DNA from 2 places in the Pseudaquabacterium rugosum genome. Region 1 is predicted to be linked to the other one. Evidence: predicted binding sites of a transcription regulator. Region 1 holds the regulator's gene; the other holds the start of a gene.
What was found. Region 1 encodes FNR, which switches genes on or off when oxygen is low (the NO sensors DNR and NnrR bind a similar motif). Its sites were predicted from a motif close to TTGATNNNNATCAA; they were not measured.
Positions count from the first base shown of each region.

Region 1 (11,058 bases):
CGATCTGTTGCGCGCCCGGGCGTTGGCCCGGCGCACCTTGCGCGTGGTGCGGCAGAACCTGGGCTGGGCCGCCGCCTACAACGCCGTGTGCATTCCGCTGGCGATGGCCGGTTGGCTGCCGCCCTGGGCCGCCGGCCTGGGCATGGCCAGCAGTTCGCTGTTCGTGATCGGCAATTCGCTGCGGCTGGCCCGCTGAGACGACGGAGCACCGATGGACATCCTGTGGTTGCTGATTCCGCTGTCGGCCGTGCTGGTGCTCGGGATCATCGGCGTCTTCGGCTGGGCCCTGAACCGCGGCCAGTTCGATGACCTCGAGCGAGAGGGCACACGCATTCTGGCGACCGATCCCGAGCCCGTTGATGGCGATCAATCCCCGGCGGGGTCGTCGGCCGAACAATACCCAGGTCCAGGGTCGGGGCATTCGCGCGTCTGAAAACCGCGACCCGTCGAGATTTTTTCCTAGGAGGAGTCCATGGCTTCCAATGCCACCAGCGCTTCACCGGTCTACAGCGATACCGTGGTGCGTGCATTCGCCCTCGTCGCTGTGCTGTGGGGCATCGTGGGCATGCTGGTCGGCGTCATCGTCGCCGCGCAGCTTGCCTTTCCCGACCTGACGGCGGGCATCCCGTGGCTGAGCTACGGACGACTGCGGCCGCTGCACACCAACGCGGTGATCTTCGCCTTCGGCGGCTCGGTGCTGTTCGCCACCAGCTACCACGTCGTGCAGCGCACCTGTCAGACGCGCCTGTTCATGCCGCGCCTGGCCATGTTCACCTTCGTCGGCTGGCAGGTCGTGATCCTGCTGGCGGCCATCACGCTGCCGCTGGGCATGACCACGGGCAAGGAATACGCCGAGCTCGAATGGCCGATCGACATCCTGATCGCCATCGTGTGGGTGGCCTACGCCGTGGTCTTCTTCGGCACGGTGGGCACCCGCAAGGTCCGCCACATCTACGTCGCCAACTGGTTCTTCGGCGCCTTCATCCTGGCGGTGGCGCTGCTGCACATCGTCAACTCGGCCGAGATTCCGGTCAGCCTGACGAAGTCGTACTCGGCCTATGCCGGCGTGCAGGACGCGATGGTGCAGTGGTGGTACGGCCACAACGCCGTGGGCTTCTTCCTGACCGCGGGCTTCCTGGGGATGATGTATTACTACATCCCCAAGCAGGCCGGCCGTCCGGTCTACAGCTACCGCCTGTCGATCGTCCACTTCTGGGCGCTGATCTTCACCTACATGTGGGCGGGCCCCCACCACCTGCACTACACGGCGCTGCCGGACTGGGCGCAGTCGGTCGGCATGATCTTCTCGCTGGTGCTGCTGGCACCGAGCTGGGGCGGCATGATCAACGGCATCATGACCCTGTCGGGTGCCTGGCACAAACTGCGTGACGACCCGATCCTGAAGTTCCTGATCGTCTCGCTGTCGTTCTACGGCATGTCGACCTTCGAGGGTCCGATGATGTCGATCAAGACCGTCAACGCGCTGTCGCACTACACGGACTGGACCGTCGGCCACGTGCACTCGGGTGCCCTGGGCTGGGTGGGCCTGATCTCGATGGGCTCGCTGTACCACCTGATCCCGCGCATGTTCGGCCGCGAGAAGATGTACTCGACCCGTGCGGTGGAGCTGCACTTCTGGGTCGCCACCATCGGCATCGTGCTCTACATCGCCGCGATGTGGATCGCCGGCGTGATGCAGGGCCTGATGTGGCGCGCGGTCAACCCGGACGGCACGCTGGTCTACACCTTCGTCGAGAGCGTCAAGGCCACCTTCCCGTTCTACGTGATCCGTCTCGGCGGGGGTGCGCTGTACCTCACCGGCATGCTGATCATGGCCTGGAACACGATCAAGACCGTGCAGGTCGGCAAGGTGACGACGGCCCGCATCCCGCTGGTCGCCGCCCACGCCTGACCGCTGAATCGAGGAGCACATCGATGGCATCCCATGCCCCTGTCGGTCACGAGAAGATCGAGACCAGCAACACCCTGATGATCGTGCTGATCCTGCTGGCCATCGCCTTCGGTGGTCTGGTGGAGATCGTGCCGCTGTTCTTCCAGCGGTCGACGACCCAGCCGGTCGAGGGCGTCAAGCCCTACACCGCGCTGCAGCTGGCCGGCCGTGACGTCTACATCCGCGAGGGCTGCTACAACTGCCACTCGCAGATGATCCGTCCGTTCCGCGCCGAGGTGCTGCGCTACGGTCCGATCTCGCTGGCCGGCGAGTTCGTCTACGACCACCCCTTCCAGTGGGGCAGCAAGCGCACCGGTCCCGACCTGCACCGCGTCGGCGGCAAGTACAGCGACGAATGGCATCGCATCCACCTGAACAACCCGCGGGATCTGGTGCCTGAATCGAACATGCCGGCCTATCCCTGGCTGCTGGAAGCCACCATCGATCCCGCCAGCATGGCGCCGCGCATGAAGGCGCTGCGCACCGTGGGCGTGCCCTACGCGGACGACGAGATCGCCAAGGCGGCCGAAGACGTCAAGGGCAAGACCGAGATGGACGCCGTCATCGCCTATCTGCAGGTGATGGGCACGGCCCGCAAGTGACCGGAGGGCCTGACATGGATCTGAACCTGTTGCGCAGCATCGCCACGCTGCTGATGTTCGTGCTGTTCGTCGGCATCTGCGTCTGGGCCTGGAGCCGCCGCCAGCAGGCGGGCTTCGCCGATGCCGAGCGTCTGCCGCTCGTCGACGACGATCAGGTCTCCCGTTAGGCCTTCACTCACCCCTCACGGAGAGTTTTCTATGAGTGATTTCATCAACGCCGGCTGGGCCCTGTGGGTCGCCGGCATCACGGTCGGCGGGCTGATCTTCTGCGTGTTCGTGCTGGCCGTGGCCAGCAAGCGCAAGGTGATGGCCAACGACAACACCACCGGCCACACCTGGGACGAGGACCTGCGCGAGCTGAACAACCCGCTGCCGCGCTGGTGGATGGGCCTGTTCATCCTGACCATCGTCTTCGCCGCCGCCTACCTGACGTTCTACCCTGGCCTGGGCACCCATGCCGGCACGTTCAAGTGGTCGAGCGTGGGCCAGCTCGAGTCCGAGCAGGCCAAGGCCAACGAGGCGATGGCCCCGGTCTACGCCAAGTTCACCGCCATGAAGGCCGAGGATCTGGCCAAGGACGGCCAGGCCATGGGCATCGGCGAGCGGCTGTTCGCCAACAACTGCGCGCAGTGCCATGGCTCGGACGCCCGCGGCTCCAAGGGCTTTCCCAACCTGACCGACGCCGACTGGCTGGGCGGCACCGGTGCCGACTACATCAAGAAGACCGTCACCGAAGGGCGTCAAGGCATGATGCCGCCGATGGCTGCGGCCGTCGGCAGTGGCGATGACGTCAAGAACGTCGCCAACTACGTGCTGAGCCTGTCGGGCAGTGCGCACAGCAGCGTCGCGGCGCAGCTGGGTCAGGGCAAGTTCGCCGCCTGTGCGGCCTGCCATGGTCCGGATGGCAAGGGCAACCCGGTGCTGGGTGCGCCCAACCTGACCGACAAGGTCTGGCTGCATGGCTGGGGCGAGGGCCAGATCGTGTCGATCATCAACCAGGGCAAGACCAACGTCATGCCCGCCTTCGGCAAGCGCCTGACCCCGGAGCAGATCCACGTGCTGTCGGCCTACGTCTGGAGCCTGTCGCAGAAGACGACCGTCGCCGCCGCGCCGTGAGCGTGACGCGCCGACGCCCGTTCCTCTCCTGATCGCCGGGCAGCAGAGCAGCCCGGCCCGACCCGCGAGCCCTTCCATGTCCGATTCGATCCGCGCCGCCGCCTCCTCCGTCCGTTCCGCGGCCCCGGGCCCCGACCACGAGGAGGCCGGGCGTCCCTGGTGGCGTTACGGCATCGTCTGGCTGGTCGTCGGTGGCCCGCTGGCCGTCGTCGTCGCCGGACTGACGACCGCCGTCATCGCCTACCGCCATGCCGACGAGGTACTGGTCGACCGCGCCACCGTGCAGTCGGCCGTGCGGCCGTCGGGCGAGACGCCGGCGATGATGGCGCGCAACCATGCGGCGACGGCGGCGGCCGCCGATGCCGTCGGCCGCGGGCGCTGAAGCGGGGGCGCGGCCCGTCCGCGACACATGAGAAAAAGCCCGCATGGCCACCAGGCCGTGCGGGCTTCGTCGTTTCCGGCGAGGCGCTGCGGGCGGCCGTGCGCCCTTCGCCCCGCGGACTCAGCAGTTCGCGCCGTTGACCAGGCTCTGCAGCTTGCTCTGGTCGATGATGCGGATCTGGCGCTGCTTGACCTCCAGGATGCCGTCGTCCTGGAACTTGCTGAAGGTGCGGCTGACCGTCTCCAGCTTCAGGCCGAGGTAGCTGCCGATCTCCTCGCGCGTCATGCGCAGGATCAGCGCCGAGCCGGAGAAGCCGCGCGCCTGCAGGCGCTGCGTGAGGTTCAGCAGGAAGGCGGCCAGGCGTTCCTCGGCCCGCATCGAGCCCAGCAGCAGCATCACGCCATGGTCGCGCACGATCTCGCGGCTCATGATCTTGTGGAACTGGTGCTGCAGCTCGGTGAAGTCGCGGGCGACGTCCTCGAGCGTGTTGTAGGGGATCACGCAGACCTGCGAGTCCTCCAGCGCGACGGCGTCGCAGGTGTGCAGGTCGGTGCTGATGCCGTCCAGGCCCAGCAGTTCGCCGGCCATCTGGAAGCCGGTGACCTGGTCGCGGCCGTCCTCGGACGAGACGCAGGTCTTGAAGAAGCCGGTGCGCACCGCGTACAGCGACTGGAAGGCGTCGCCGGCGCGGAACAGCGATTCGCCGCGGCCGACCGTGCGGCGGGTGGCCACCAGCGTGTCCAGTCGGTCGAGGTTGTCGCGCGACAGACCCACGGGCAGGCACAGCTCGCGCAGGTTGCAGCTGGAGCAGGCGACCTTGAAGGGCTCGAGCCGCAGCTTCGGGACGTCAGGTGTCGTGGTCATGCACGGATTATCTGGGGTGAGTGGCGGCTGCGGTAGATCAAACGTGCCGTCCACGCGGGTGTTCGATGCTTGACCGACGGGATGGCGGGCCGTGCCGGGAAGGCCTCTGCGCGTCGGTCTGCGGGATTGTTCGGTGTGTCCGCTCGGCCGCGCTTGAGGCAGGTCAAGTCCGGGCGCGCGGGCTTTGGCACAGTCCGCTCCCATGTCCACCGCCCAAGCCGACGAGGTCCCTGTCCTCACCGAGGCGATGCTGCGCCGGCTCGACCGGCCCGGCCCGCGCTACACCTCCTACCCCACCGCCGACCGGTTCGTCGAGGCCTTCGGTGCCGCCGAATACCGCCAGGCGCTGGAACAGCGGGCCACCGGCGCCACCGTCGGTGGCAAGCCGCCGCTGTCGCTGTACCTGCACATTCCGTTCTGCGAATCGGTCTGCTACTACTGCGCCTGCAACAAGGTCATCACCAAGCACCATGAGCGGGCGGCGGAGTATCTCGACCTGCTGGCGCGCGAGATCGCCTTGCATGTCGAGGTGCTCGGTCGGGGGCAGGCGGTCAGCCAGCTGCATTTCGGCGGCGGCAGCCCGACCTTTCTCAGTGACGAGGAACTGACGCGGCTGATGGACCTGCTGCGCGAGAACTTCCGTCTCGCGCCGAATGCCGAGATCTCGATCGAGGTCGATCCACGCACGGCCACGCCGCAGCGGCTGGCGCATTTCCGCACGCTGGGCTTCAATCGCCTGAGCTTCGGCGTGCAGGACTTCGATGTCGAGGTGCAGAAAGCCGTGCACCGCGTCCAGCCCTGGGAGCTGGTGCGTGATCTGGTGCTGGCCGCCCGCGAGTTGCGTTATGACTCGATCAACGCCGACCTGATCTACGGCCTGCCGCGCCAGACCCCGGCCAGCTTCACGCAGACCATCGAGCGCATCGGCGAACTGCGGCCGGACCGCATCGCGCTGTATGCCTATGCCCATCTGCCGCAGCGCTTCAAGCCGCAACGCCGCATCGATCCGCTGCAACTGCCGGGGCCCGAGGCCCGGGTGCAGATGCTGGGCAGCGCGATCAGCGGCTTCAACGCGCTGGGCTATGCCTACATCGGCATGGACCATTTCGCGCTGCCGGGCGATGCGCTGGCCCAGGCCAAGCGGCAGGGCCGTCTGCACCGCAATTTCCAGGGCTACAGCACCCAGCCCGATTGCGACCTGATCGCGCTCGGCGTGTCGGCCATCGGCCGCATGGGCGCGACCTACAGCCAGAATGCCAAGACGATCGAGGAGTATGCGGACGCCCTGCGGCAGGGCCTGCTGCCGGTCGTGCGCGGCCTGGCCCTCACCCGTGACGATCTGCTGCGCCGCGCGGTGGTGATGGCGCTGATGTGCCAGGGGCGGCTGGAGTTCGAATCGATCGAGCTGTCCCATCTGGTGCGGGTGCGCGACTACTTCCGCCCGGAACTCGATGAACTGGCCGAGTTGCAGAACCTCGGTCTGGTCGAGGTCGAGCCCGCGGCCATCCAGGTCACGGCCCTGGGCTGGTATTTCGTGCGGGCGGTGGCGGCGGTGTTCGACCGTCATCTGCGCGCCGACCAGGCCCGCGAGCGTTTCTCGCGCATCATCTGAGCTGATCCCGGGCGTTGGCCGGGCCCTGGAGCGGGTCCGCGGCCCGGTCATCGGATCGGTGTGACGCGCAGGGCATGCGCGAGAGGATGGGACCGAGATGTGGCAGAGCCTGCTGAGCAGCGCCGTGCTGATGGGCCTGGCGGGCAGCGCACATTGCCTGGCCATGTGCGGGGCCGCCTGCACGGCCCTGGCCGGGCCGCCGCGCGATGGGGGCGAGGGCGGGGGCTGTGCCCCGTCAAGGTCCGTCGCCGACCTGCTGCCGCTGCTGGCCTTCCATCTGGGCCGGGCGTCGTCCTATGCGGCAGCCGGTGCCGTCGTGGCGGCTGGCGTCGGCGCGCTGTCGGCCCTGGGGCAGGCGGTGGCCGTGCTGCGTCCGTTGTGGACGCTGTTGCACGTCGCGGCGCTGGTGCTCGGCGTCTGGCTGCTGTGGCAGGGGCGTCAGCCTGGCTGGATGGAGCGGTCGGGCGCGGTGCGGCCGCCACAAGGCCAGCACGCCGTCGTCGCGCTGCCCGGCGAGCGCCCCGGCGTGGCCCGCGTCGATGCACGACGCTGGCTGCGCGCGGGCGGCGCGGGTCTGCTGTGGGCCGCCTGGCCTTGCGGGCTGTTGCAGTCGGCGCTGCTGGTCGCCGCCCTGGCTTCGCGGCCCTGGCAGGGCGCACTGGTCATGACCGGCTTTGCCGCCGGATCGGCCGCCGGCCTGTTGTTCGGCCCGTGGTTGTGGTGGCGCCTGGCCGGGCATCGGATCGATCCACGCCGGGCGCAGCGCTGGTCCGTGATGTCGATCCGGCTCGCCGGGCTGGCATTGGCCTCGGCCTCGGCCTGGGCGCTGGGCCATGGGCTGTGGCTGCGGGTGGCGGCCTGGTGCGGCTTCTGAGGGCCTTTGCGCCGGGCCTTGCCCGGCCTGTCCCCGGCGGGGGCAGGGCAACCGTGGGCAGGCCGCTGTGTCCTTGAGAGAGCCCGTCGGCTGGCAGTGCCAGCCTGCGACGACATAATCCCGCGCAACCGTCCAACCACAGCCTGCCGAGAGGCACGAAAGTCCCCTGCTCATGTACCAGCACATCCAGGTGCCCGAGGGTGGCCAGAAGATCACCGCCCGTGCGGACCACGCGCTGATCGTCCCGCCGAATCCCATCATCCCGTTCATCGAGGGCGACGGGGTCGGCCGCGATGTCACCCCGGTGATGCGGCGGGTCGTGGATGCGGCCGTCGAGCGGGTCTACGGTGCGGAGCGCCGTATCCACTGGATGGAGGTCTATGCCGGCGAGAAGGCCACGCGGCTGTACGGGCCCGATGTCTGGCTGCCGGAGGAGACCGTCGAGGCGCTGAAGTCCTCGCTGGTGTCGATCAAGGGCCCGCTGACGACGCCGGTCGGCGGCGGCATCCGCTCGCTGAACGTCACGCTGCGCCAGGAGCTCGACCTCTACGTCTGCCTGCGTCCGGTGCGCTACTACAAGGGCGTGCCCTCGCCGCTGAAGGAGCCCGAGAAGACCGACATGGTGGTCTTCCGCGAGAACTCCGAGGACATCTACGCGGGCATCGAGTACCCGGCGCGCAGCGAGCAGGCCGAGCGCCTGATCCGCTTCCTGCGCGAGGAGATGGGCGTGCACAAGATCCGCTTCCCGGAAACCTCGGCCATCGGCGTCAAGCCGGTGTCGATCGAGGGCACGGAGCGTCTGGTGCGCAAGGCCATCCAGTACGCGATCGACCACGACAAGCCCAACGTCACCCTGGTGCACAAGGGCAACATCATGAAGTTCACCGAAGGGGGCTTCCGCGACTGGGGCTACGCGCTGGCCCAGCGCGAGTTCGGTGCCGAGCCGATCGACGGCGGTCCCTGGTGCCGCCTGCGCCATCCGCGCAGCGGCCGCGAGATCATCATCAAGGACGTCATCACCGACGCCTTCCTTCAGCAGGTGCTGACGCGGCCGGCCGAGTACTCGGTCATCGCCACGCTGAACCTCAACGGCGACTACATCTCGGACGCGGTGGCGGCCCAGGTCGGCGGCATCGGCATCGCCCCGGGCGCCAATCTGTCGGACACCATCGCCTGCTTCGAGGCCACGCACGGCACGGCGCCGCGCTATGCCGGCAAGGACTACGTGAACCCGGGCTCGATGATCCTGTCGGCGGAGATGATGCTGCGCCACATCGGCTGGACCGAGGCCGCGGACCTGATCATCGCGGCGATGGAGCGGGCGGTGCAGACCAAGCGCGTGACCTACGACTTCGCCCGTCTGATGGCCGGTGCGACCCAGGTCTCGTGCTCGGGATTCGGCCAGGTGCTGATCGACCAGATGACGCCGGCCGAGTGATGGCGGTGGCGGTGACCGCTCGGCCGGTCACCGCAGGAGCGGCGCGCGGATGTCGATCCGCCCGCGCCGGCCGCAGGCGCCGGGGGGGCGCCGTCTGTTGCGGCTTGTGGCGGCCCGCGGGAGGGCCTCAGCCCGCCAGACGCACGACCTGCTCGTGACCCGTGCCGCCGGTCGCCACCCCGTGGCGGCGGCACGATTCACCGAAGGTCTCGCGTGCGCAGTCGTGGCAGCGCCCGCAGGCCGACGCCACGCCGGTGTCGTCCTGCAGCAGATCGAAGCAGTGGGTGCCCTGGCGCACGGCGAGATCGATGTCGCGGTCGGACACCTTGTGGCACAGGCAGACGATCATGGTGGGCTCCGTCAGGCATTTCAGTCTGGACGGGCCGCAGTATGAACGTGATGCGAATGATTCGCAATGTCGGTCGCAAGACCCCGTGTCACCGCGGGCCTTGTGCGCACCGGTCGCCGGACAGGCTCAGGACGCCGCTTCGTCCATCTGGCTCTGCAGCCAGTTCTGCTCACCGACCTTGGCCACCAGCTCGATCTGGGTCTCCAGATGGTCGATGTGCTCTTCGGTGTCGTCGAGGATGTCGGCCAGCAGCTCGCGGGTGACGAAGTCGCGCACGGTCTCGCAGTGCACGATGGCTTCCTTGAGCAGGGCATGTGAGCCCTGTTCCATCTTGAGGTCGCAGTGCAGGATCTCGACCGCGTTCTCGCCGATCAGCAGCTTGCCCAGGTCCTGCAGATTGGGCAGGCCTTCGAGCATCAGGATGCGGTCCATCAGCCGATCGGCGTGCTTCATCTCCTCGATCGACTCGTGGTACTCGTGCTTGGCCATGCGACCGAAGCCCCAGTGCTTGAGCATGCGGTAGTGCATGAAGTACTGGTTGATCGCCGTCAGCTCGTTCTTGAGCTGGGCGTTCAGGTAGCGCAGCACGTCGGGATCGCCTTGCATCGCGTCTGTCCTCCGGGCCCTGGGCCCCGTATCTCGTAGGGACGTCGATTGTCGCCCGACCCGGCCGCGCCTGTCGGGGGTCAGGCATCGCCGTTCCGTCCGGCGGCGTGGCGTGGCCGCCACGATCCACGGCGTGGCGGCCGGACGCCCCAACGCACGACGGCCGACAGGCCCGTTGTCGGAGCCTGTCGGCCGTCGCGTGCGGCCGTCGTGGTGCCGCAAACCATGGACCTGTACGGCGTCAGGCCGTCATGCGCAGGCCCTGTTCGCTGACTTCCTCGTCCGGCGTGGCGAGCGTCTTGCCGGGCGCCGCGGCGGTCTGACCCAGCGGGCGGATCTGCTTGGCCAGCAGACCCTTCGGACCTTGCTCCATCACGAAGGTCACCGATGAGCCCTGCTTGAGCGTACGGAACCCCTCCATGTCGATCGCCGAGAAGTGGGCGAAGATGTCCGGGCCACCGCCCTCCGGCTCGATGAAGCCGTAGCCCTTCGCGTCATTGAACCACTTGACCATTCCAACTTGCATTGCGTACTCCCGAGGTTCCCGTGCCCTCGACGGGATGAAGCAAATTCTCGGGATCCGGGTCAAAAAGCGTCAATGCGGAGCTCTGGACGAGGCTCGGTCGTGTTTCCCCTACAGATGGGCGGGGAGCGGCCGATGTTGGCCTGAGGCTTGCTAAGTTGCAGGTGCCGCGGACATTTCTCGACATCGTCCGCCCACCAGCAACCGGCCTCGCGCGTCGCTTTTCACGGCTTGAGTCCGACGCCTCTGGCGCAATATCCGGGTCATGGACACGCGCAAAAGCCGCTCTCTATAGAATGGGTCATGCCTCAGGACGAACCCCCCGTGAACCCGCCGAGGCCTCCGGTCGTGCCACGTCGCGACGACAGTGGCGCGGTGGTGGCCGAGCGCAAGACGGCGCGTACCCAACCGCCGCAGATGTACCAGGTGGTACTGCTCAACGATGACTACACGCCGATGGAATTCGTCGTGATGGTGCTTCAGCAGTTCTTCCGGCTTGATCTCGAGACATCCACGATGATCATGCTGAAGATTCATCACGAAGGTCGAGGGGTGTGCGGCGTCTTCACCAAGGACGTCGCCGCCACCAAGGTAGAACTGGTCCAAGCCGAGGCGCGCCGCGCCGGGCACCCGCTGCAGTGCATTATGGAGGCCGCATGATCGCGCAAGAACTGGAAGTCAGCCTGCACATGGCGTTCGTCGACGCCCGCCAGCAGCGCCATGAGTTCATCACCGTCGAGC
Region 1 is NZ_JBBUTF010000017.1:152,849-163,906, forward strand. Features, by position in the region: gene AACH11_RS18325 (heavy metal translocating P-type ATPase) at 1-196, shown strand, start outside; gene ccoS (cbb3-type cytochrome oxidase assembly protein CcoS) at 212-433, shown strand; gene ccoN (cytochrome-c oxidase, cbb3-type subunit I) at 473-1,912, shown strand; gene ccoO (cytochrome-c oxidase, cbb3-type subunit II) at 1,936-2,553, shown strand; gene AACH11_RS18345 (cbb3-type cytochrome oxidase subunit 3) at 2,568-2,720, shown strand; gene ccoP (cytochrome-c oxidase, cbb3-type subunit III) at 2,752-3,669, shown strand; gene AACH11_RS18355 (nitrogen fixation protein FixH) at 3,746-4,051, shown strand; gene fnr (fumarate/nitrate reduction transcriptional regulator Fnr) at 4,172-4,915, opposite strand; gene hemN (oxygen-independent coproporphyrinogen III oxidase) at 5,118-6,527, shown strand; gene AACH11_RS18370 (sulfite exporter TauE/SafE family protein) at 6,625-7,401, shown strand; gene icd (NADP-dependent isocitrate dehydrogenase) at 7,574-8,839, shown strand; gene AACH11_RS18380 ((2Fe-2S)-binding protein) at 8,967-9,188, opposite strand; gene bfr (bacterioferritin) at 9,315-9,794, opposite strand; gene AACH11_RS18390 (cold-shock protein) at 10,036-10,320, opposite strand; gene clpS (ATP-dependent Clp protease adapter ClpS) at 10,621-10,977, shown strand; gene clpA (ATP-dependent Clp protease ATP-binding subunit ClpA) at 10,974-11,058, shown strand, end outside.

Region 2 (11,058 bases), on a different contig from region 1:
CCGCCAGATCGTCACGGCCGATGGCCTGCATCAGCCGGCGGAAGATCGAGTCGCCGTTGCCGCCGATGACGGCCTGGCCGTCGGCGCAGCGGTAGGCGTTGCTCGGTGCGATGCCCGGCAGCGCGCTGCCGGCGGGCTGGCGCACGGCGCCGAAGGCGGCGTACTCGGGCAGCAGGCTCTCCATGCAGTTGAAGACCGATTCGTAGAGCGCGACGTCGACCACCTGGCCGCGGCCCTTGGGCGCCTCGGCGCTGACGCTGCGGCTGCGCGCCTGCAGCGCCAGCAGCACGCCGATCACGCCGTGCAGCGCGGCCAGCGTGTCGCCCAGGCTGACGCCGGCGCGCACCGGCGGGCGGCCCGGCTCGCCCATCAGGTGGCGCAGCCCGCCCATCGCCTCGGCCACGACGGCGAAGCCCGGCAGGTCGCGGTAGGGGCCGCTCTGGCCGTAGCCGCTGATGCGCAGCACGATCAGGCCCGGGTTGTCGGCCATCAGCACGTCGGGGCCCAGGCCCCACTTCTCCATCGCGCCGGGCTTGAAGTTCTCGATCAGCACGTCGGCCTCGGCCGCCAGGCGGCGCACGTCGTCGCGGCCCTCGGGCGTGCGCAGATCGGCCACCACGCTGTGCTTGCCCCGGCTCTGCACCTGCCACCAGACGCTGGTGCCCTCGTGCAGCATCCGCCAGCGGCGCAGCGGGTCGCCGTCGCCGGGCGGCTCGATCTTGACCACCTCGGCGCCGAAGTCGGCCAGGGTCTTGCCGGCGAAGGGGCCGGCGATCAGCTGGCCGAGCTCCAGCACGCGCAGGCCGGCCAGCGGGCCGGTGGCCGCGGGTGCCGGGGCGGGCGCGACGGCAGGCGTCTCTGCAGGTGTCTCGGTGGCGGCGCGGGCCGCGGGCGGGGGCTGGGTGCGTTCGCTCATGGTGGGCGGATTCTGTCGCGCCGCCGCCGGCCCGTCCGGCCCGCTCTGCCCGCACGGCGGGGACGGCCCGGGTCCGCCTGCCACATCCGGCTTGAGCCTGCATCAGGCAAGGGCAGGGCGGGCTGCGCTAGCCTGCGGCCATGACCACCTTGTTCGACCCCGTGCGCCTCGGCGCCATCGATCTGGCCAGCCGCATCGCGATGGCCCCGCTGACCCGCAACCGCGCCACCGGTCAGCTGCCGAACGCGCTGATGGCCGAGTACTACGCCCAGCGCGCCGATCCGGCCACCGGCGCCGGCCTGCTGATCACCGAGGCCACGCCGATCAGCCCGCTGGCCCACGGCTACCTCGACACCCCCGGCCTGCACACCGAGGCCCAGGTCGCCGCCTGGCGCCCGGTCACCGACGCGGTGCACGCGCGCGGCGGCCGCATCGTCGTGCAGCTGTGGCATGTGGGCCGCATCTCGCACGGCAGCCTGCTGGGCGGCGCGCAGCCGGTGTCCTCGACCGCCCGCGCGGCCGATGCCAAGACCTACACCGCCGACGGCTTCCAGCCGGTGAGCACGCCGCGCGCACTGGCCACCGACGAGCTGCCCGCCCTCGTGGCCGACTACCGCGCCGCCGCCCGGCGGGCGATCGAGGCCGGCTTCGACGGCGTCGAGGTGCACGCGGCCAACGGCTACCTGATCGAGCAGTTCCTGCGCGACAGCTGCAACGACCGCACCGACGCCTACGGCGGCCCGATCGCGAACCGCATCCGCCTGCTGGTCGAGGTGATGCAGGCCGTCACCGCCGAGATCGGCGCCGGGCGCACCGGCATCCGCCTGTCGCCGGTCACGCCGTCCAACGGCATCGGCCAGGACAGCGATCCGGCCGCGCTCTTCGGCGCCGTGGCCGACGCGCTGGCCCCGCTGGGTCTGGCCTATGTCCACGTCGTCGAGGGCATGACCGGCGGCCCGCGCGACCTGAGCGAGCAGGGCGTGGCGCCGTTCGACTACGCCGCGCTGCGCCAGCGCTTCGCCGGCACGCCGTGGATGCTGAACAACGGCTACGACCGCGCGATGGCGCAGGCCGCCGTGGCCGAGGGCCGGGCCGACGTGGTCGCCTTCGGCCGGCCGTTCATCGCCAACCCGGATCTGGGCCTGCGGCTGCGTGAAGGCGCGGCGCTGCAGGCGATCGACCCGGCCACGCTCTACGGCGGTGGCGCCCGCGGCTACACCGACTACCCGACGCTGGGCGGCTGAGCCTCAACGCACCCGGCCCGTCCTCAGAGCCGCTTGCGCTTCATCTTCGACAGGAAGAGCTCGCGGATGTTGACCTCGCGCGGGCCGGGCACGATGCGGATCGCGTCGCCGGCCTGGACCACGCCCGGCTCGATCACGGCCAGGTAGCTGCCGCACCAGCCGCTCTGGGCCATCAGCTTCGACGCCTGGTTGAAGCCCATCACGTGGTTGAACTTGAAGCAGGGCTGGCGCGGCTCGCTGACGGCCAGCACGCAGCCCGGCAGCGCCAGCCGGTCACCGACCCACAGCCGGGATTCGTCGATCCCCTGCAGCGTCAGGTTCTCGCCGAGAAAGCCGTGCGGCAAGGCCGCGTCGGCATCCGCCACCCGGGCCTGGGCGCGCACGCCCTGCCAGAACGCGTAGTGCGCCTGCGGGTAGGCATAGATCGCCTTCGACACGCCACCGTGCACGGTGGGGTCGGCCTGCTCGTCGCCGTCCAGGCCCAGCGCGGACACGCGCACAGGTCCGTCCACGGCCCGCTTGCCGATGGCCGTCAGCACCCGGCGGCCGTCGATCAGCACCGGTTGCACGCGGGAGACGTTGACGCTCAGGACGCAGGGGGCGGGATCGGACATCGGTCGGCGCGGCCGTGCGGACGACCGTGGCGGGTGGGGGATCGCCCGATGCTAGCGCTGCCGTTCCGGTCCGGCCATCCGAGTCGTGAACGACGCCCGCGAAGTCCGGCATCAGGTCATGTCGTTTTTGCATGGGACACCCTGGGCTCAGGTGGTTACCGTGTAATTACAGCGTTTTGACAATGTCGTCCCAGGCAGAAGATCCGTCGCGACCGGTCAAGCGCTGTAACCGGATCGTCCGGGTTACGGCGTCAAGCGCTCTGGCGGCCTTGCCCGAGCACCTCCCGCAGGTGCTGGTGCAAGCCCGTGTGGCCCCCGATCCGTCTTTCGTCTTTTCCGTATCCCAACCTTTGGAGCCCGCACCATGAACCAGCCCGTGATGGAAGGTCTGCGCCTGAACGTCCCCGCCTACGTCAAGCACGCGCGTCTCGTGTCCTGGGTGGCCGAGATCGCCGCCCTGACCGAGGCCGCCGAGGTCTACTGGTGTGACGGCTCCGAGGCCGAATACGACCGCCTGTGCGCCCAGCTCGTGGCCGCCGGCACCTTCAAGAAGCTCAACCCCGAGCTGCGTCCGAACAGCTACCTGGCCTGGTCGGACCCGAGCGACGTCGCCCGCGTCGAGGACCGCACCTTCATCTGCAGCGCGCAGAAGGACGACGCCGGCCCGACCAACAACTGGATGGCGCCGGCCGACATGCGCGCGCTGCTGCAGACCGGCCAGGCCGACGGCACCCCCGCGCTGTTCAAGGGCGCGATGAAGGGCCGCACGCTGTACGTGGTGCCGTTCTCGATGGGCCCGCTGGGCTCGCCGATCGCCCACATCGGCATCGAACTGAGCGACAGCCCCTACGTGGCCGTCAACATGCGCCTGATGACCCGCATGGGCAAGGCCGTGTTCGAGGTGCTGGGCGATGACGGCGAGTTCGTGCCCTGCGTGCACACCGTCGGCGCGCCGCTGGAGGCCGGCCAGAAGGACAGCGCCTGGCCCTGCAACAAGACCAAGTACATCGTCCACTACCCCGAGACGCGCGAGATCTGGTCCTACGGCTCGGGCTACGGCGGCAACGCGCTGCTGGGCAAGAAGTGCTTCGCGCTGCGCATCGCCTCGATGATGGGCCGCGACCAGGGCTGGCTGGCCGAGCACATGCTGATCCTGGGCGTGACCAACCCGGCCGGCAAGAAGTACCACGTCGCCGCCGCCTTCCCGAGCGCCTGCGGCAAGACCAACTTCGCCATGCTGGTGCCGCCGGCCAGCTTCGCCGGCTGGAAGGTCACCACCATCGGTGACGACATCGCCTGGATCAAGCCGGCGGCCGACGGCAAGCTCTACGCGATCAACCCGGAAGCCGGCTACTTCGGCGTCGCCCCGGGCACCAACTTCAAGACCAACCCGAACTGCATGGAGTCGCTCAAGCGCGACGTGATCTTCACCAACGTCGCGCTGACCGACGACGGTGACGTGTGGTGGGAAGGCATGGACGGCGACGCCCCGGCCCACGCCATCGACTGGCAGGGCAAGGACTGGACGCCGGCCATCGCCAAGGAAACCGGCGCCAAGGCCGCCCACCCGAACGCCCGCTTCACCGTGGCCGCCACCAACAACCCGGTGCTGGACCCGGCCTGGGACGACGCCAAGGGCGTGGCCATCGACGCCTTCATCTTCGGCGGCCGCCGCTCGACCACCGTGCCGCTGGCCACCGAGGCCCGCAACTGGGCCGAAGGCGTCTACATGGCCGCCACGATGGGCTCGGAGACCACCGCCGCCGCCTTCGGCGCGCAGGGCGTGGTGCGCCGCGACCCGTTCGCGATGCTGCCCTTCGCCGGCTACCACATGGGCGACTACTTCGGCCACTGGCTGAAGCTGGGCGCCACGCTGGAAGCCGCGGGCGCCAAGCTGCCGGCCATCTACTGCGTCAACTGGTTCCGCAAGGGCGCCGACGGCAAGTTCGTCTGGCCGGGCTACGGCGACAACGCCCGCGTCCTGAAGTGGATGCTGGAGCGCATCGAGGGCCAGGCCGGTGGCGACGCCAACCTGTTCGGCACCAGCCCGCGCTACGAGGACCTGGACTTCACCGGCCTGGACTTCAGCCGCGCGCAGTTCGACAGCGTGGTCTCGATCGACCGTGACGCCTGGCGCGCCGAGATGGCGCTGCACGGCGAGCTGTTCGCCCAGCTGGCCGCGCGCCTGCCGGCCGAGCTCGGCCAGATCAAGGCCCGCATCGAGGCCGATCTGGCCTGATCGGCCACGGCGCGCCGCTGCAGCACCGCGCCCGCCCTACACTGCGACGGCCCGTCCACCCTGCCCGGGGTGGACGGGCCTTTTTTCATGGCCCAACCGGGTGCGTGCGGCCTGCGGCCGCGGCGCGCCGCGCCGCTGATGCACCTGCAACTGCTGTCCGACCTGCACCTCGAAACCGAGGATTTCGATCCGCGCCCGGCGCCCGGCGCCGACCTGCTGGTGCTGGCCGGCGACATCGACACCACCTGGTCCGCGCTCGAACGCTTCGCCGGCTGGCCGGTGCCGGTGCTGATGGTGGCCGGCAACCACGAGTTCGACGGCCGCGAGCTCGACGAAGCCTGGCCGGCGCTGCGCGAGCACGCCGAGCGCTGCGGCATCCGCCTGCTCGAACGCGAGGCCTGCGTGCTGGCCGACCGTGACGGGCGGCGCGTGCGCTTTCTCGGCACCGTCCGCTGGAGCGATTTCGACGGCCTGGGCGAGGCCCAGCGGCCGCGCGCGATGCGGGCCGCCAGCTACTTCCAGCGCCTGATGCGGGCGACCGTCGGCGGCCAGCCGCTCGATGCCGAGCGCCTGCGCGAGCAGGCCCTGGCCTGCCGCGACTGGCTCGCCGACGAACTGGCCCGCACGCCCGAGGCCCTGCCGGCCGGCCAGCGCTGGGACGCCACCGTCGTCATCACCCATTTCGCGCCCAGCCTGCGCAGTGGCGATCGACGCTTCGGCCAGCAGCCCGGCACCGCCAGCTTCTGCAATGCCGACGATGCGCTGATCCCGCTGGCCGACCTGTGGCTGCACGGCCATGTGCACTGCCGTCACGACTACGCGGTCGAGCGCGGCGAGGGCCGCGCACCGGCCCGGGTCATCAGCCAGGCCCGCGGCCTGGCGCGCAAGGGCGAGGCCGACGGCCACGACCCCTTGCGCCTGATCGAGGTGCCGCTGCCGACCGTGGCGTGAGCGCACGCGGCCTGTGCACGGCCACCGGCCACCGGCATGGCGGAACCGGGCTTCGCCCTTGATGTCCGACAAGCCCGGCCGCTCGGCTGGCGCGATACTGACCTCACCCTGAACCAGGAGCCCCCATGAAGATCCTCGTGCCCGTCGACGGCAGCCCGTTCACCAAGCGCATGCTGGCCTATCTGGCCGCCCACGACGAATGGCTGGGCCCGACGCAGCAGTACACGCTGCTGCACGTGGCCACCCCGGTGCCGCCGCGCGCGGCCGCCGTGCTCGACAAGGCCACGCTGCAGGGCTACTACGCCGAGGAGAGCGACAAGGTCTTCAAGCCGATCCGCACCTTCTTCAAGAAGCAGAAGATCGAGGCCGAGTTCGTCGCCAAGACCGGCGCCGCGTCCGACGTCATCGCCGCCGTCGCCGCCAAGGGCGAGTTCGATCTGGTGATGATGGGCTCGCATGGCCACGGCCTGCTGGGCACGCTGGTGCTGGGCTCGACCACCACCAAGGTGATGGCCCACTGCAAGACCCCGGTGCTGATCATCCGCTGATCACGCGGCGCTCGGCGGCCGCGTCTGCAGGCCGCCGAAGCAGCTGCGCATCACGTGTTCGACGATGGCCGCATCGTCGTGCCGCCCGCCGGCCTTCAGGAACCCGACCACCGGGTCGCAGGCGCGGGCGAACACCGTGTAGAGCACGACCTCCGGCGGCAGCGCCGGATCGATCGTGCCGTCGGCCTGGGCCTGGACGATCCACTCACCGAGCCGGTCGCTCAAGTCCATCAGCCGCGTCATGTAGCCCTCGTGGGCCAGCAGGGCGGCGCGCAGGCTGGAGTTTTCGCTGGGCAGCGTCGGCATCTCGCCGGCCAGTTGCGTGCGCAGCGTCCAGCGGGTGATCTCCCGCAGCCGCGCACCGGCATCCAGGCCGGCATCGGCCTGCAGCCGCGCGCTCTCGGCCAGCGCGCTGTCCATCACCTGCACCATCGCCGCGGCGGCCAGCGCCTCCTTCGACGGGAAGTGCTTGTAGAGGCTGGCCTTGGCGATGCCGACCTCGGCCGCCACCTCGTCGACCGTCATCAGGTCGAAGCCCTTGTCGGCGAGCAGGCGCTTGACCGCGGTGACGATCGCGTCCTCGCGGGCCAGATGGACCTTCTGTCGGAAACTCAGTTTGGTGCTCACGGCGGGCGAGTCTACGCCTGTGGACGCCGCCGTGAACCTCCCGGACGCCGTGTGAACTGATCAGTTCAGCACGCCCGCGCCGGGTTCACCGTTGGCCGCTGCCCTGGCGACGGCCGGGCCACCAGCGGCGGCCGGCCGGCTTGTCCGCCGGCGCGGAGGCGCCCAGCGGCGCCGGCGCGGACTCATCGAGCCAGCATTCCATGCCGAAGGCGGTGCCGAGATCCGCGGGCTCCGGCGTTCGCACCTGACCGCGTCCGCGTTGGCGCAACCAGCGGGTCATCGAGGTCAGGGCGGGCAGGGCCATGGTCGGACGGAAATGGGGGGTTGCAGTCGGCGTGTGCCGGTGGGCGCGGCAGGGCGGGCATCGGCGTCCCGGACCGCAGGACGCCGCGCTGACCACGAGCGCGCATGGGGAAACAGTCTGGCATCAGGTCGATGACAGCGCTGCGACGAATTGCCGGATCCCCCGGTCCTGCCGTGTCCGGTGCGCACGACATCACGTGTCCGGGGGGGATGAGTGGATCGGCGCCTGGGGGCCGCCGCCTCGGCGGGCGCGGCCGGATCGGGTCGGTCGGGCCATCGGCTTCCATCAGTACAGCTGATGGAGTCGGAATTCCATGAATGCCGCTTCATGTCGACGGCCGCTCGCGCCGAAGATGCCGGCATCGCTGCCCGCACCGGAGCCCGCCATGTCCCCGACCCGTTCCTCCGCCGCCCCGATCGTCGTGCTCGGTGCCGGCATCATCGGCATCAGCACTGCCTGGCATCTGCTGCAGGCCGGCCACCAGGTCATCGTCGTCGACCGCCAGCCCGATGCGGCGCTGGAAACCAGTTATGCGAACGGCGCCCAGATCTCGGTCAGCTTCTGCGAGCCCTGGGCCAGCAAGGACGCGCCGCTCAAGGTCGCCAAGTGGCTGCTGCGTGACGATTCGCCGCTGCTGTTCCGCCCGCGGCTGGACCCGCAGCAGTGGCGTTGGGGCCTGAGCTTCCTGACCCAGTGCTCGGACGCGGCCTTCGCGCGCAACGTGCGCCAGTTGGTGGCACTCGGCAGCTACAGCCACGAGGCGCTCAAGGCCGTGGTCGCCGACACCGGCATCGTCTATGACCGGCTGGAGCGCGGCATCCTGCACTTCTTCTCGTCGCAGGCCGATTTCGAATCCGGCGCCAAGGCCGCCGAGCTGATGCGCCAGTACGGCGTCGACCGCCGCGTGCTGGACCGCGAGGCGGTGCTCAAGGTCGAGCCCGCGCTGGCCGCCTTCGGCCCGAACATCCACGGCGGCACCTTCACACCCAGCGACGAATCGGGCGACGCGCTGGTCTTCACCCAGCAGCTGGCCCGCCGCTGCCGCGAGGCCGGCGCGCGGATGATGTTCGACACCGACATCGAGGCGCTGGAGACGGCCGGCGGCCGCGTCGTCGCCGCCCGCCTGCGCGACCGTCTGACCGGCCAGGCCCAGCGCCTGGAGGGCGCGCAGTTCGTCGTCGCGCTCGGTTCGTACAGCGTGCCGTTGCTGCGTCCGCTCGGCGTCTCGCTCAACCTGTACCCGGCCAAGGGCTACTCGGCGACGATGAAGCTCAAGCGGCCGGAGGCCGCCAGCGTGGTCAGCCTGCTCGACGACACGCGCAAGATCGCGATCAGCCGCCTGGGCGACCGCATCCGCATCGCCGGCACCGCCGAGATGGCCGGTTATGACACGAACCTGGACAGCCGCACCGCCCGCGCACGTTGCGAGGCCCTGGTGCGCCGCTACGAGGAGCTGTTCCCCGGCGTGGCCGACACCTCCGAGCCCAACTACTGGACCGGCCTGCGCCCCAGCACGCCGGACAACGTGCCCCTGATCGGCCGCAGCCGCCTGCCCAATCTGTGGCTGAACACCGGCCACGGCACGCTGGGCTGGACCCATGGCGCGGGCTCCGGCAAGGCGATGGCCGAGCTGATCAGCGGCCGCCAGCCGGCACTCGACTTCCGCTTCTGCGGCAGCGATCTGCCGGCGCGCCGGCCGATGGTCGCGGTGCCCGCGCGCGGCTGAGGCCCCCGGCGCGGCGCCGCCGCGGCGGGCCGGGCGGGCGGCCCGCCTCCTAGAATGCCCGCACATGTCCGATCCCGTCTCGTCTCCCGCGCGTCCCGGCGCTGCCCCTGAATCCCGCCCGGATGTCCGCGCCGACTGGTGCGCGATCGATTTCGGTACCTCCAACTCGGCGCTGGCCCTGGCCGACGCCCAGGCCGCCGACGGTGTCCGCCTGGTGCCCCTCGAAGGCGCGGACGTCACCCTGCCGAGTGCCGTCTTCTACGACATCGAGGACCTGCCCCGCGGCGCCCAGGCGCCGCGCCGGCTCTACGGCCGCGCCGCGCTCGCCGCCTACCGCGAGGGCCGTGAAGGCCGGCTGATGCGCTCGATCAAGAGCATCCTCGGCAGTGCGCTGGCCGGCCAGGCCACCGACATCGGCGCCGGCCATGCGGTGCGTGGCCAGGACGTGGTCGGCCACCTGCTCGGCCGCCTGCTGGAGCAGGCCCGCGTGGCCGCACCCGATCGCCCGCTGCCGCAGCACGCGGTGCTCGGCCGCCCGGTGCATTTCGTCGATGACGACCCGCAGCGCGATGCCCAGGCCCAGGCCGAACTGGAAGCCGCCGCCCGGGCCGCCGGCCTGCGCGAGGTCGCCTTCCAGTTCGAGCCCATCGCCGCGGCGCTCGACCACGAGGCTGGCCTGCAGGCCGAGGAGCGGGTGCTGGTGGCCGACATCGGCGGCGGCACCTCGGACTTCTCCATCGTGCGCGTGGGCCCGCAACGCCGTGCCCGCCTGGACCGTGCCGACGACATCCTGGCCAGCCACGGCGTGCACGTGGCCGGCACCGATTTCGACCGCCACATCGATCTGGCCCTGCTGCTGCCGGCCTGCGGCTACCGCACCCGCGGCCCCAGCGGCCGCGAGGTGCCCAGCCGCATCTACTTCGATCTGGCGACCTGGCATCTGGTGCATGCCGCGCAGCAGCCGTCGCGGGTGGCCGAGATCGCGCGCATGAAGGGCGACTATGCCGACGCGCGCCACCACGCCCGCCTGCTGCACGTGCTGCGCGAGCAGCTCGGCCATGCGCTGCTGGCGCGCGCCGAGGGCGCCAAGATCGCGCTGTCCGATGCGCTGGAGGCGGTCGATGCCGTGGCGGCCACCGCCGCGGCCGAACTCGCCGTCGACGACATCGAGCGCGGCCTGCGCCTGCCGCTGGACGCGCCGCTGGCGCTGGCCGCGCTGCAGCCCGACCTGCGCCGCATCGCCGACGCGCTGGAGGAGACGCTGCGGCGGGCCGGCCTGCGTGCCGATCAGGTCGACACGCTGTACTTCACCGGGGGTTCGACCGGCCTGCGCCCCTTGACCGCGGCGATCGCGGCGCGCTGTCCGCAGGCCCGCGTGGTCCACGGCGATCGTCTGGCCTCGGTGGCGCGCGGTCTGGGCCTGCAGGCGCGGCGCCTGTACGGCGCCTGAGCGGCGCGCCCGCGCCCTGGCGCGGGGCCGCGGGCCGCGCGGCGGCCTGCGGATGCACGACGTCGGCCATCAGCAGCACGCTGCGCACCAGGTCCTCGACCGCCTCGTCCAGGCTCTCCGGCGGCGCGAGGGTCTCGATCTCGGCCAGCAGTTCGTCCGCGTCCTCCAGGTCCTCGGGATCGAAGTGGCGGTAGAGCGTGGCCAGCGGCTCCAGCAGCGCGTCCTCGTGTTCGTCCATCAGCGCCGGGAACAGGTCGACCGCGGTGGCGAAGCCGGCGACCCAGGGCAACACCATTTCACCGGGTGTGGCCTCCTCGTCCAGCTCGTAGATCCAGGGGTCGAACCACTGGCGGCCGGCGATGGCCTGGTGCAGTTCGTCCAGCCGTGCCCGCAGCGTGGCGGCCAGGGATTCGCGGTCGAAGCGGGTCGGGGCCTGCTT
Region 2 is NZ_JBBUTF010000014.1:134,890-145,947, forward strand. Features, by position in the region: gene AACH11_RS15945 (CaiB/BaiF CoA transferase family protein) at 1-916, opposite strand, end outside; gene AACH11_RS15950 (alkene reductase) at 1,057-2,160, shown strand; gene AACH11_RS15955 (MOSC domain-containing protein) at 2,184-2,774, opposite strand; gene AACH11_RS15960 (phosphoenolpyruvate carboxykinase (GTP)) at 3,139-5,013, shown strand; gene AACH11_RS15965 (metallophosphoesterase) at 5,152-5,964, shown strand; gene AACH11_RS15970 (universal stress protein) at 6,090-6,512, shown strand; gene AACH11_RS15975 (TetR/AcrR family transcriptional regulator) at 6,513-7,139, opposite strand; gene AACH11_RS15980 (hypothetical protein) at 7,225-7,443, opposite strand; gene AACH11_RS15985 (D-amino acid dehydrogenase) at 7,829-9,169, shown strand; gene AACH11_RS15990 (Hsp70 family protein) at 9,234-10,619, shown strand; partial or broken gene AACH11_RS15995 (YecA/YgfB family protein) at 10,765-11,058, opposite strand, start outside.
Region 2: AACH11_RS15970 (universal stress protein) is a predicted target of FNR. The motif match lies at 6,023-6,036, and genes of this name have one in related genera.